Regions from separate parts of the Pseudoalteromonas sp. Isolate6 genome, predicted to be linked through region 1. Evidence: riboswitches for the same ligand, from Rfam matches in the RefSeq annotation. Region 1 holds a riboswitch; the other holds the start of a gene.
The links. A riboswitch is a leader RNA that binds a small molecule or an ion and turns the genes downstream of it on or off. The one in region 1 is predicted to bind lysine.
Positions count from the first base shown of each region.

Region 1 (6,999 bases):
CTTTCTCGATTTGCCTATATGAAATTTTTTCTACCGCCTACACGTACTTCATTTTTTAGTGACATTCACATTTCGATATCGCAGACTGACCCTTTACAACCAATTTGGATCATTACTATGGGTAAAGTATTTTCACCATTGTTATTTGTTTATCTTTGCTTAAGCTTTTTCAGTAATCTCGCCAACGCAGAAGTTGGCCTATGGAAAATAGAAAAAAACAACAAAACGTCGTACTTATTTGGTACCGTGCACGTCGGTGACAAACATATGCAAGGTTTACCGACCAAGGTAAAAAGCGCCATTGCGAGCAGTGATAGGGTCATGGTTGAAGTGAACTTAGAGGCACTTTCTCCATTTGCAATCCAACAGCGCTCAATGCCATTTATGTTGTTAAAAAGCAACCAAACACTAAAAGACCAACTCTCTGCAGAAGTCTATCAGAAACTACAAGATTACTTTTCCAAAAAGCAAATAGATATCGCCTTATTTGAACGCTACAAGCCATGGGCTGTTATGATAACTATGCTACAACTGGAATATCAAAAACTTGGATTTACCGATACCAATGGCATCGATAAACAAGTAATAGCCTATGCAAACGAAAAGAAGATCCCAATTGGTGAATTTGAAACCTTAGAATATCAGCTTGAAATGTTCAGTCAGCTGAGTATTCATAGTGACGCTATGCTCAAGGAAACATTTGCACAGATGTCAGATTTGAATACCTACTTCTTGGATTTAGTTTCCGCATGGCGAAGCGGCGATTTAGAAAAGTTATCCCATTACTATCAGGTAAGCTTTGCGGATGATAAGTACGGCAAATTAGCTGAACAATTGATGATCATTGAGCGCAACAATAACTGGATCGAAATGCTAAAAAAACAACTCCCTAATGAATCAACATTTATTGCCGTTGGTGCATTACATCTCGTTGAAAAATATGGCCTTGTTGAGCAGCTTAAAAATAATGGCTACTCAGTCACCCGGCTATAACGCTCAGCACTAACTTACCAAAAGGTAAGTAGTTTACTTTATGGGCGTGGAAAACAGGTACTTCCATCAACACGCCCTAAAAAATAAAAATCTTTTTAAACCTTTTCATTGTTATTTGCGACTTACCTTTCAAACACTCTCGTTGAAGGTAAAAAATAATGAAAAAATTAGCGTTAGTTGTAGCATTAGCTGCTGTGGCAATCACTGCACAAGCACAAGAGTCAAAAACCATTACAGCCTCATTTCCAAGTAATGACCTAGCCGAGTTGGAAGTGGATATTGCCGTGGGCAAAATCGACCTACAAACCTACAATGGCAACACCATAGAGGTCGACATTTTGGTTGAACCGAAAGAATCAGACAGTTGGTTTGGTAAACCAGATGTGAGTGAGGCCACCCTGACCAGCGACACTTCTGGGGACAAATTATCACTCGAGATCAAGTCTGATGATTACGAACTATCTTGGCAAGTTAAGGTACCGGTCAGTCTAGCCTTAGATGTAGAGGTTGGTGTTGGCAAAATTGATATTCAAGATCTTAATAATTCTGCTGATTTAGAGGTAGGCGTAGGGAAAATAAAGATTGAGACTACCGCCAGCGACTTCAAAAAGGTGTCGTTAGATTCAGGTGTTGGTAAAACGAAAATGTCAGGTTTTGGCAACGTAGAAACCTCCGAAAAAAGTATAGTTGGTTCAACAACAGACTATCGTGGTCAGGGTCCGTATTCTATCGATGCAGAAGTCGGTGTAGGAAATATCCGGTTAAGACGAGACTAAGTCTCCACACTCGTCCAATAACAACGTCACTTTGTTATGCAGCACATCAGGCTGCAACGGCTTATACAAATGAGCCGTTGCCCCGAGTGCATAAATTTTATCCAAATCCTCTACATTAGTATTTGCTGTAACAACCAGAATAGGAACGATTGGATCTAGCGCTCTTATGCGCTGAGTGGCTTCAAAGCCACTCATTACTGGCATATTTAAATCCATTAGCACAATATCGAACTTACCCACTTCATATACTTCAAGGGCATGCCCACCGTGTTCAACATGCGTTACTCGTTTAGCTACGGGCTGAAGCATTTTTTCAATCACGCGAGCATTTAGTAAATTATCTTCCACCAATAAAATGTGAGCTGACACCTGCTCCGCCTTACGAGCAGGTGCTTGTTGACTGTCAATTTCAATGGGGACTCTCAGAGTTGCTCTCGTGCCAGCAGGCTCTTTCGCAATAAAATCTAATCGGCCGCCAAGCGCTGATGAAAGTAATTGGCAACGCTTAAGCCCTAATTGCGTGCCTTGAAAGTGCTCGCTATGCATAGATTCTCGTAACAGCTGATAGTCAAACCCAGGTCCAGTATCTTCAACTACAAACTCTAAAAATGACACATTTTCATCCACAATGAGATCTGCAAACACCTGAATACTGCCATATTCGGTAAACTTAGTTGCATTATTGACCAATTCACTGATTAACCAACTAACACGCTTACCGTCACAGTAACAAGTCACATCTAACTCGTTACTTAACGCCAGATTAAAAGCGAGAGATTTCTTGTGTGCGGTTAATTGAAAGGCAATACAGGCTGACTTTATTAGTGCGCGCAACGCGACCCGATGGCGCTCAATTACAACCTCTTGCTCGGAAAGGTTATTAAAGTCTTGAACGGAATAAAGTAATACGTCCAATTGATTTGCTGCATTTTTCACATGTTGTAATTGCTGAGAATCTTTATTATTTAGGTATTCATCCAGATACCCCTGAATGGCCTGCAAAGGCGTTCTTAGCTCGTGACTAACACGCGCTAAAAATCGTGATTTTGAGTGTAATGCATCGTCGGCAAGTTTTCTTGCCGCCTCTAATTTGTCAAGTGCTTCAGCTATTTCTCGCGCCATTGGGCGAAATATAAACTTGGCTTCGATAAACAATAGCAACAGTCCAAGCAGCCAAATTAACAGCTCTATTTTCCTCACCATCTCTGTTTTACTTCGCGCGTGCTGCTCGAACAGTGTAACGGCATTATCAAGATTTGGAAGTAAGTGCTGAGATGCGATAAAAATTTGCGCCACTAATTGAGGAGCTGGTTGCTGTAATTGTGACCTTGCCAAGGTAATAAAAGCTTTACTCTGAACATCTAACTGCACAGGTCCTTGATAGTAAAATACTTCGAGGGCTTCATTTAAATAAACCGCCTCACCACGCTCTATTTTGGTTAAAAAGTCATGATTACTCTCAAATTTGTCAATCGCTTGGCGCAGTGCTTCACTATCTCTTTTATCCTCTTGTGCACTGAAAAGTGCGATACGCTGAGACAACATCCGCTGCATACCTGCAATATTAATTACCCGTGCGTCTTGGCTCTGTTGATACAGTAGATACTGCATTACCCCCATCGCCATCGATAACAAGATAGCCATAGCTAATAATGCCCCGATATAACGATTTTTAACTTTATTTATTAACGACATATTTTTGTTTTTCATCTCATAGCGTTGTCTCAGCCGCAATCTTAAGTGTAGTTAACAATCGCATTATTTACAGCCCAATACTTGACACCTAGACGGCCAAAATGTTTCAATGCGCGCTCACCCTATTTAGATAGTTTGATGCTACGGCGTCAAGCTGAGGGCTGGAAGAGGTGCGTTATTCAGGTAACTAAGTGAAGGAGAGCAAACTCCGTTGCAGCTTAGTGAGGGGAATACACGCCGAGAAATTGAGTACTTTTTGCTAATACTCGTTTCGGGCGACTGGGCTGAATCCCAGCGACTGTCACCAACATACTTGGTGGAGAGCTTCTGGTCTTAGAAAAATAAGGCCATTGGCTGCCTTATCCTTTTTAAGTCCATTGCTCTTCGAATTTTAACGGTTCGAAGTTTGGACACCCTCCTAACTCCGAACATGATTTAAGTTCGGTAGAGATGAAATCACAATTCAACTTATCTGACTATCCATTGTGGACGGCCTTAGTAACACCTTTTGATGCTGAAAATCAGGTTGATTTTCACGTGTTAACGGCGCTTGTACGCGATCAAGAGCGGGCTCGTAACGGCATTCTTTTACTTGGCAGTACCGGCGAAGGCTTGGCGCTCACCCAGCAAGAGCAGCGACAAATCGTTGAGTTTGTTTGCCAGCTCGCGCCAAGCGTACCACTCATGATTGCCGTTGGCGGCAGTAATCTTGAGCAGCAGGCACAGTGGGTGCGCTTCTGCAATACGCAGCCCATTCATGCACTTTTGCTTGGCTCACCAATCTACGCAAAGCCCGGCAAAGTCGGTCTGGCACATTGGTTTAGCACACTACTTGATGAAAGTCACAATCCTTGCATGCTCTACAACGTACCTGGTCGCAGTGCCGTTGCTATCGCTCCTGAACTACTCGGCGAGCTAGCTTGCCACCCTAATCTGTGGGCACTAAAAGAAGCCAGTGGTGATATTGCCACCTTTGAAGCATTTCGTCAGGCAGCGCCTGATGTCGCAATCTATAGCGGCGAAGATGGCTTAATGCCCTACTTTGCACAAGCTGGTGCGACGGGTCTAGTGTCTGTCGCAGCAAACGCATGGCCGCAGCAAACCGCGGAATTTGTAAGGCGCTCGTTAAGCGGCACTTCTCCTAATTTATTTACCATCTGGTCAGAAGCTGCAAATAGCTTATTTGCAGTGGCAAATCCTATTCCGGTCAAAGTGTTAATGCATTTACAGGGCAAGCTCACAAGTCCTAACTTGCGCCCGCCACTGACACATTTAGAACTCACCCATACCGATGCGATCACTCGCGCGAACGAAACGATTTTATCTTGGAACTAAGGCAGTAAATATGAGCTGGTTAACTCTACTAAACGATTTAGAAAATGGCACAGTACGTGCTGCAACACAGGATGAGCAAGGCCATTGGCATGCTAACGTAGAAGTCAAACAAGGGATCCTTGAGGCATTTAGAAATGGCGTAAATACGGAATTCCCAGGTGGATTTGTTGATAAGGATAACTTAGCACCACGCGGATTTGCTGCCCAAGATGGCGTTCGTATGGTTCCTGGCGGAAGCAGTGTAAGACGTGGCGCTTACGTCGCAGCGGGCACAATCATTATGCCACCGGCTTATGTCAACATTGGTGCCTATATTGATTCAGGTACTATGGTAGATAGTCATGCGTTGGTTGGTTCTTGCGCGCAAATTGGTAAAAATGTCCACCTTAGCGCAGCGGTGCAAGTGGGTGGTGTATTAGAACCAGTTGGAGCAAGCCCTGTTGTTGTTGAAGACGATGCCTTTATTGGTGCCGGCTGTGTATTGGTTGAAGGAGTTGTTGTTAAACGCGGTGCCGTATTAGCACCGGGTGTGCGCCTTTCAGCAAGTATTCCTGTCTATGACTGCGTGAACGAGCGCTTGCTTGACAAAGGTGAAGCCATCCCTGAAAACGCGATAGTGATCCCAGGCTCCCGTCCAGCCTCAAGTGAGTGGGCACGAAAGCAAGGACTAAGTATGTCATGCGCACTTATCGTAAAATACCGTGATGAACAAAGCGATGCATCACTGGCGCTGGAAGAGGTTCTACGCTAATGACTTGGTTGAGCACGTCACAGCGAACCGCAGCTGAGGCATTGATCCAGCAACAGGACACGCCTCTCTTTTGCTACGATTTAGATAAGCTAAGTGCGCATGTTAAGCCCTTAGTTGATCAGCAAATCGTTAGGCTTTGGTATGCCGTAAAAGCGAATCCGCTATCACATATCATTCAAACCCTAGATGACGCTGGGTTTAACTTTGATGTGGCATCTAGCGGCGAGCTTGAACAGGTGTTATCTCAAGGGATCGCACCTGAGCGCGTGCTCAACACCGGTCCTGCCAAATCACTAAAGCAGATCCGTCATTTTGCAACACAAGGCGTACGTATTTTCGTGGCTGAAAGTCACAATCAAGTACGCTGGTTAAATCAAGTAGCCGAAGAGTTTGAGCTTCAATTTGAAGTTTTACTGCGGGTGCAGTTACGCTTTGATAAAGCAGAGCACAATCCACTTGGTGGCAATACGCTAACTCCTTTTGGTCTCGGTGCTGAGCAGTGGCAAGCCCTAACTTTAAGTGACTACACCCACCTAGATTTTGTCGGGCTGCATATTTTCCAGTGGGGCAATATGCTCTGTAGCGATACACTCGCTGAACTTTGGCAGGCTATGGTTACGCCTTTAGTTCAGCTCGCTGCTGATTTAGATATTACTCTAAAGGTACTCGACTTAGGTGGTGGTCTTGGCATCCCCTATGATAGGCAAAGTCCTTCTCTCGATTGGCAGAAATTATTAGACACGCTCGCATCGATAAAATCCGCCACGCAAGTGGAAGAATTATGGATGGAATTAGGCCGCTATGCGGTTGGCGAATGTGGTTTTTATCTCAACCCTGTGGTGGAACAAAAGCAAAACTACGGTGAACAACAACTGATTGTCGCAGGCGGTGTCAACCATCTGTTGCGTCCAGCCGTTACCGGACAAGCGTTCCCAGCTGAATTGTTACGCCAGTCTCAAGCTGAGGTCACAGACTTTCATATTCATGGCCCACTTTGTACGGCGCTGGATAAATTAGGCACCCTACACTTACCAAGCGACAGTAGCGAGGGCGATTGGCTTGTTTTCAGTCAATGTGGTGCCTACGGCTACACCGAAAGTATGCCGTTCTTTTTATGTCATGAGCTCCCAGCAGAGTACATCATCTCAGCTGGAGAAATCAGCTGTGTCCGTGAAGCTGAGCCCGCTTCAAGTTATTTGAGGTAAACATGAATACCATTACACAACAACATATTCAGGTTGGTGAAATTGCCAATGGTCTGCCTTTGACTATTCCAGTCTATCGCATCAAAGGCGATGGCAGTGGGCCTAAGGTGTATATTCAAGCGAATATGCATGGCGCCGAGGTGCAAGGTAATGCAGTGATTTATCAACTGCTGGAACAGTTGAAGCAATTGTCATTAAAAGCGGACATCACCCTAGTGCCTTACGCAAACCCGATTGGTTGTAA
Region 1 covers NZ_JAKEVK010000008.1:23,330-30,328, forward strand. The annotation lists gene L1D50_RS02140 (TraB/GumN family protein) at 118-993, shown strand; gene L1D50_RS02145 (hypothetical protein) at 1,152-1,769, shown strand; gene L1D50_RS02150 (response regulator) at 1,755-3,479, opposite strand; lysine riboswitch at 3,622-3,799, shown strand; gene dapA (4-hydroxy-tetrahydrodipicolinate synthase) at 3,915-4,799, shown strand; gene L1D50_RS02160 (2,3,4,5-tetrahydropyridine-2,6-dicarboxylate N-succinyltransferase) at 4,810-5,550, shown strand; gene L1D50_RS02165 (PLP-dependent decarboxylase) at 5,550-6,755, shown strand; gene L1D50_RS02170 (M14 family metallopeptidase) at 6,758-6,999, shown strand, end outside.

Region 2 (6,999 bases), on a different contig from region 1:
AGAGGAAGCTGGCAAAGTCAGCGATTGCACGGTTGATCTCTAACTGTGAGGACTTAGCTAAAGGAATAATAATTTCTTGCTGGAGTAATCGATTGGTTTCTTTATAAATTCGTTCACTCGACCAGCTTGGGTTTTTCTGTTTTAAGATGTTTTGTACATCTTTTAGACTGAAATCAGCGAGCTTAAATCGTTTAAAAAGTAGCTCCAACACATTCCAGTGCTCATTTATCGTATTTAATAATTTTTTAGCTGGGATCATAACTTTCCAAGGTATAGTAGCTAGGCTACATCACAACTTCATCAATTTGTCACAAAATGTTTATCGTACGTAGCATGGGGACTGTGATGGTGCTAGAATCCGCCGCGAAAACGAACCCACCCCTTGTTACATTTAATTACAGGTTGTTTGCGCATTATGGTCACGCCCATTATTCTAACCCTGATCGCCATCGCTTTTATACTCATCGTTATAGAAGATATTATTCACGTAAACAAGGCCAAAACAACGCTTTTTTTTGGCACTTTATGTTGGATTATCGCCTTTATCTCTCCGATTAATGGCCAAAGCCCAGAAATTGTACAAATTGAGCTAGACCACAACATTTTGGAAATCGCAACTTTATGGTTGTTTTTAATGGCTGCAATGACATTTGTTGCCTATTTGAACTCAAAAGGATTCATCCAAAATATTGTTCATCGGATCATGCCAACCCATATTAGCGAACGCAAGCTAATGTTTTTGGTTGGTGCTTTTGCATTCATATTTTCATCCATCTCGGATAATATTACTGCGACGCTTATTTCATTAGCTGTTGTCATGTCTTTGAAACTTGACCCGAAAAAGTTAATAAAATATGCGACGTTAATTATCTTCAGTGTCAATTCGGGCGGCGTATCATTGATCACCGGTGATGTAACCACCTTGATGATATTTTTGGCCGATAAAGTCACGATCCCAGACCTTTTATTGCTGATCATGCCGTCGATGTTGAGTGTATTTGTGTTAGCAGCCATGCTTTCTATTGGTATGAATGAAAAAATTACCTTTGAAAAGGCTGAATTACGCAGAATTGAAAAGACCGATATCACCATTGCGCTCATCTTCTTATCAACCATTTTTGCTACGTTATTCTTAAGCGTGCAATACCATGTACCGCCGATGCTGACTTTCTTATTTGGCTTGTCTTTGATGTTCTTAATGGCGCAATTCTTGATGCGCAAGAAGGACGTCAATAAGAAAATCATCGACTATATCCGTGAAATTGAATACGACACGTTATTGTTCTTTGTGGGTGTGCTGTTATTAGTTGGAGCGTTGAAAGAGGTCGGTGTACTGTCTAAGTTTACCGATTTATACCTGCATCTTGCACCGGAATACGCAAACTACTTGGTCGGTTTAATGAGTGCGGCGGTAGATAACGTGCCTTTGACGGCTGCGCTATTAAAAGCAGACATTACGATGACTCCAGCGCAATGGCTAACCTTTACTTATGCGACTGGCGTTGGTGGCTCTATGCTCATCATTGGTTCTGCAGCGGGGATCATTGCAATGAGTAAGGTTAAAGCCTTAACCTTCTCAAGCTATCTTAAAATGAGTATCTACCTGCTTATCGCTTATACCATTGGATATAGTGGTGCGTATTTCGCGGGCCAGCTTATTTAAGACTAATGGATTTAATTTTTTTACCGCTTTGGGATAAGTTTTTCATAAATAACTTGACACCTAGACGGCTAAAAGATAATTTTCTTACATCGCCCGCATTGATTGCGGGCTTTTATTTTGCTTTTATTCAGATTAACAAAGGCAAAATAAACAGAAGAGGCGCGATGCTTAGGTAGTTAGTGTGAGGTGACGAGGCCAATGACCACTAGTGAGGGAAGTATTCGCCGAGGAGAAAAGTTGCTCGTCGCAGCGATTCTTCGGTTTACGAGGCTGAATCCTCGGAACTGTCACCGTATTGGTGGAGAGCTTCTGGCAAAGGTCATTTCAAGCATTCGTCTTTCTAGAAATCCCATGCCGAGTTCTCCTTATAAAATTTGACTGTGGTAACAGTCGAGAGGAGAGAAAATGAATTCGCAGTATGTTGTAGCCAAATTTGGCGGTACCAGTGTCGCTGACTTTGAAGCTATGTCTCGTTGTGCTCATATTGTTCGTGACAACCCAAATGTTCGCGTAGTGGTTGTTAGTGCATGTGCTGGCGTAACCAATCACCTTGTCACGCTCACTCAACAAAAAGAAGGTGAAGCCGGGCGCAAAGCAGTTGTGGCAGCGGTTGAAAACATACAGCAAGCGATTATCGATCAAGTATCTTTAGATGCTGATCTTGCTGAGGGTTACAAGCAAACCTTCAGTGAATTTGAAAGCCTTGCGAGTTTACCAGCACTTAGCAGACAGCAATGCGATGAAATGTTGAGTTTTGGCGAGCGTTTTTCTTCTTATTTGTTTACCCAAATACTACGTAATAACCAGGTTCAGGCGTCGCGCTTTGATGTTCGCAAGGTACTTAAAACAGATAATCAATTTGGTAAAGCGAATCCGAATGTCGCAGCGACGCGTGAAGCTGCGCAAACCAATTTGGTCGCGCTACTTGGCGATACAGTGCAAGTGACACAAGGGTTTATTGGTAGTGACCAATACGGTCAGACGACTACGCTTGGTCGTGGCGGTTCTGACTATAGCGCTGCACTGTTGGCTGAGGCAATTGATGCGTCAAGTGTACACATTTGGACCGATGTTGTTGGTATTTTTAGTACTGATCCGCGTTTGTGCGCAAAGGCTAGACCAATTCCTCGTTTGAGTTTTGATGAAGCGGCAGAAATGGCGACATTTGGTGCTAAGGTGTTACATCCCGCAACTATATTGCCAGCTAGTCGTAAAGGTATTTCAGTATTTGTTGGTTCAAGTCGTGACCCGCAAGCGGGCGGCACCTGGATTGAAAAAGAGAAAACGGCGCAAGCAGGCATTCGCGCTGTGACACAACGTAAAAACCAAATACTATTGACGCTAAAGAGCCCAGAAATGCTCCTTGCTAGCGGCTTTTTGGCTCGTATCTTCACCATTTTAAGTAATTACAATATATCGGTTGACTTAGTAACGACTTCGGAAATTAGTGTCGCGCTTACACTAGATAATGCGCCGAATGCTTCTCGGCCAGAGTTAGAACAAGCTTGTTTGGATGAACTTGGCGAGTTTTGTCATGTGACCGTCGAAAATAATCTTACTTTGGTGGCTATGATCGGCTCTGAAATTCAGTTGAAGAAGTGCCAACTTAACCTGATGGATGTGTTGTCAGAGTTTAATATTCGACTAATATGCCATGGTGCGAGCAAGCACAACTTGTGCTTTTTGGTTGAACAACATGAGTCAGATCAGGTCGTACAGTCAATTCATGCAAAATTACTAGAGGTTGCGTAAGTAGCTCCGTTGCCTGTGTTGCACTAATAAAAAAGTTGCATTATTGAGTTTGGGGTGGCACTTTGTTGATAACGTTTAGGGTTTGTTGACCTTTAAGTTTGTTTATCCCTAGGAGTGCCATCATGAATTATAAAGACGTCTACGAGTTTTGGTTTGTTGAATGCACAGAAGTTGACTGGTGGAAGAAGTCTGCGGACTTTGATCGCATAATAAAAAATCGCTTCGGTATTTTGCACCAAATGGCGTATCAAGGTGAGCTTTCGAGTTGGAGAGCGACACCACTTGGCGCGCTGTGCGAAATCATTATCTTAGATCAGTTTTCACGGAATATATTCAGAGACACTCCAGAGGCATTTGCCAGTGACCCTCTGGCGCTATGCCTCACTCAGCATGCCATTGAAAAGGGCTATCACCGCCAGCTAAACGACACTGAATTGATGTTTTTATACCTACCCATGATGCATAGTGAAAGTCGCATCATCCATCGCGCTGCAGATCATTATTTTCGTGACCTGCCTAATTATGATTTTGAAGTCGCGCATAAAAAAATTATCGATAGATTTGGTCGTTATCCCCATCGAAATGAAATACTCAATCGTGATTCAACAGAAGAAGAAATGGACTTTCTAGAGACCCCCAACTCGAGTTTCTAAGGTGTACCGAGAACCTCTCGCATTTTCAGCGGAAGTACGTATAATCGGCCGTCTACAAAAATAATGATTGATTACAGACATGGCTCATACGCGCGATGGATTTCAAAGCCGACTTGGCTTTGTGTTGGCAGCAGCAGGTGCGGCTGTTGGACTTGGCAACATTTGGGGATTTCCCACACAAGCTGCAAATCACGGTGGCGGTGCATTTTTACTGGTTTATTTTGCGGTGATTTTCTTACTCGCATTGCCTGCTCTTTACACCGAATTGTATTTAGGCCATCAGGCACAAGCAAATCCAGTCAAAGCACTTAAAACAGCCTGGCGTGAGCGCAATCCGAAAATAGGTGCTGCAGCGGGGTATATCGGCCTTGCTGGCGCTATCGTGATGCTAAGCTTTTACTCCATTGTGGCTGGATGGATGCTATCTCATGCACTTGATCCTCTTGCGCAAATGGCTGAATTAGATGTCGCACACCAGTTTCTGAGCGGTGACTCGATGCTTAGAAACTTTATCTTTACACCACTGATGTTAATTTTGACTGCGAGCATTATTCTCAAAGGGGTAAAGTCAGGCATAGAAGCCTGGTCGCGCAGACTTATGCCGTTGTTACTGGTATTACTGCTTTGCCTTATTGGTTATATGGCGACATTAGACGGCGCAGCAGAAGGGTTTAGAACGTATTTAGTTCCGGACTTTTCAAAAATTAGCGATCCTGATTTGATCATCGCGGCGATGGGGCAAGCGTTCTTTTCGTTGTCGTTAGGTGTGGGCTGCATGATGATTTATGGCTCGTACTTAAAACCGAATGAAAATCTACCTAAGCTTACATTTAGTGTTGCAATGCTAGATACCAGTGTCGCATTTTTGGCCGGTTTACTTATTATCCCTGCAATATTCGTTGCGCAGCAAAATGGTGTTCAAGTATTTCAAGACGGCAAATTAATCGGTGAAGGCCGGTTGATTTTTGCCATTTTACCTGAGCTGTTTGCTAATATGGGTGAAGTGGGGCTATTAGTAAGCCTGACTTTCTTTGTACTTATGTCGATTGCGTCAGTAACTTCTACCATTTCTTCAACAGAAATTCCGGTGTCGTTTTTAGTTGAAAATCATGGCTTTAATCGTAAGCAAGCGACCTGGTTGGTTACGTTGGTTATCTTATTAGCATCAAGCACGATTATTCTAAACTTTGATTGGCTGTTCGAGTTGGTGATCAGTCTATTCACGCAATATCAGCTACCATTGATGGGACTGTTCTACTTTATTACTGTTGGTTGGGTTTGGAAGCGCGGTAATCAGCTCCACTTAGAATCCCGTGGTGCACATTACTGGTTTGCTCAGTACGTTAGATTTGTTTGTCCAATCTTAATGACCGCGGTATTTATTAACGTAGCACTGGCAAAGTAGTGGCGATTTTTTAAAAACGGGAAGCTTTCGCTTCCCGTTTTGATTTTGAGAACAAGGCTCAGAAATCACGTGGGGAAACGAACTCCCCAGCTTGAATGCTCTCATAAGTTCGCTGCGCCAATGAATCTAAATTGGCTAAATCTTTTCCCATTGAAGCCAGTTGGTTTGTCACTGGAATAATATCGATATCTTCAACCCCAGAAAGTTGAGCTACCCTAGCAAAAGTATATGCGTGCTTATACTTTTCGTGTTTGTAAAAGATACTGACCAGAGATGAATAGACTTCTGGGTTAGGGGTATGGCCTCTCTTGTTTAGCTCTAATACACGGTAGAGAATATCGACGGTTTTATCGTCATCTACTTTGGCGTAAAACTCTGCGAGGAAAAGCTGAATTTCGGGATCGTTTTGAACTCTAGGGTCATCCTGCATGTTCAGTAGCTTGTTCATTGCTGTGCTATCACTGTTACGAGACCAATGATAATAAAGTAGGCCTGGGTGGTTACTGCCTTTTGTTTCATTGTAAATACGTGTCATTTCTTTTAGTGCAGTGAGATGACCTTCCACTCGTGAAGTGGTTTTTTCCTTTAACTTGATGTGCTCAATTTTGGCGGCGCGAGAAACACATCGGTTGTAGCTTTCTAAATTCTGCAACAAGTCATATTTGTTTTCGTCCGTCGGTGACTTGTATTCGTGATAGCGCGCGTAGATTAGCAACGCACGTTCGTCTTTACAGTGACTGTCTTTATTCAAGTCTTCACAAAAACCAGGCGTTTCGCTACACACTTGGTTCAAGGTTAGGGTGTCGTCGCAACCAGCAAGTAGTAACGCTGCAAAAACTAGCGACTTTTTAAACGCCATAGTTTGACCTCAATGATTTTTTATAATTATAGGGGGTTACGCCCGAATAAACAGGGTAGAGCTAATAGTTTATCAGTTTAACGCAATGAATTGTTCGGTAACAGTGGAGAATCACGGCAGTTTAAATTAGAATAGCCGTGCCCATTCGGGCTATCCGTTCAAAGAAAATTGTTTATTAGGCAGAAAAAATGACCTTATCTCACGAGCAAGAATATCAAAACAGCTGGCAAGAGCGTCAAGATTATGCAGAAAGCATGCAACCCCTAATCGGTCGTCTATACCGTAATAAAGGCGTTGAAATCTCTGTATACGGTCGTCCTCTTGTAAGCGCAAGCACCATTGATGTTATCAAAGCACACAAAACAGTAGCACGCTTTGAAGAGCGCAAACTACGTCTTCGTGAAAGCTTTCCATTCTTAGAAGTGATCAGCAAAATGGAATTGGCACCGGGTCGTGTTGACCTTGGTAAGCTAGCTTATGCCTACATTTATAAAAATGCAGGTGAAGGCCGCTCAATCGAAGAGTTTTTAAATGCAGAACTTGCAGAATTACTAAACCAAGGCGCACGTCCAGAACCTCGTGACGTTGTTCTTTATGGTTTTGGTCGCATTGGCCGTTTATTAGCACGCCTACTTATCGAACGTGGCGGCTCTCACGCTGATTTACG
Region 2 covers NZ_JAKEVK010000040.1:9,689-16,687, forward strand. The annotation lists gene L1D50_RS08170 (hypothetical protein) at 1-259, opposite strand, end outside; gene nhaD (sodium:proton antiporter NhaD) at 416-1,663, shown strand; lysine riboswitch at 1,810-1,980, shown strand; gene lysC (lysine-sensitive aspartokinase 3) at 2,069-3,415, shown strand; gene L1D50_RS08185 (DUF924 family protein) at 3,538-4,068, shown strand; gene L1D50_RS08190 (sodium-dependent transporter) at 4,148-5,473, shown strand; gene L1D50_RS08195 (DUF2989 domain-containing protein) at 5,532-6,332, opposite strand; gene L1D50_RS08200 (glyceraldehyde-3-phosphate dehydrogenase) at 6,521-6,999, shown strand, end outside.
Region 2: another riboswitch for lysine. It lies ahead of lysC (lysine-sensitive aspartokinase 3); the one in region 1 lies ahead of dapA (4-hydroxy-tetrahydrodipicolinate synthase).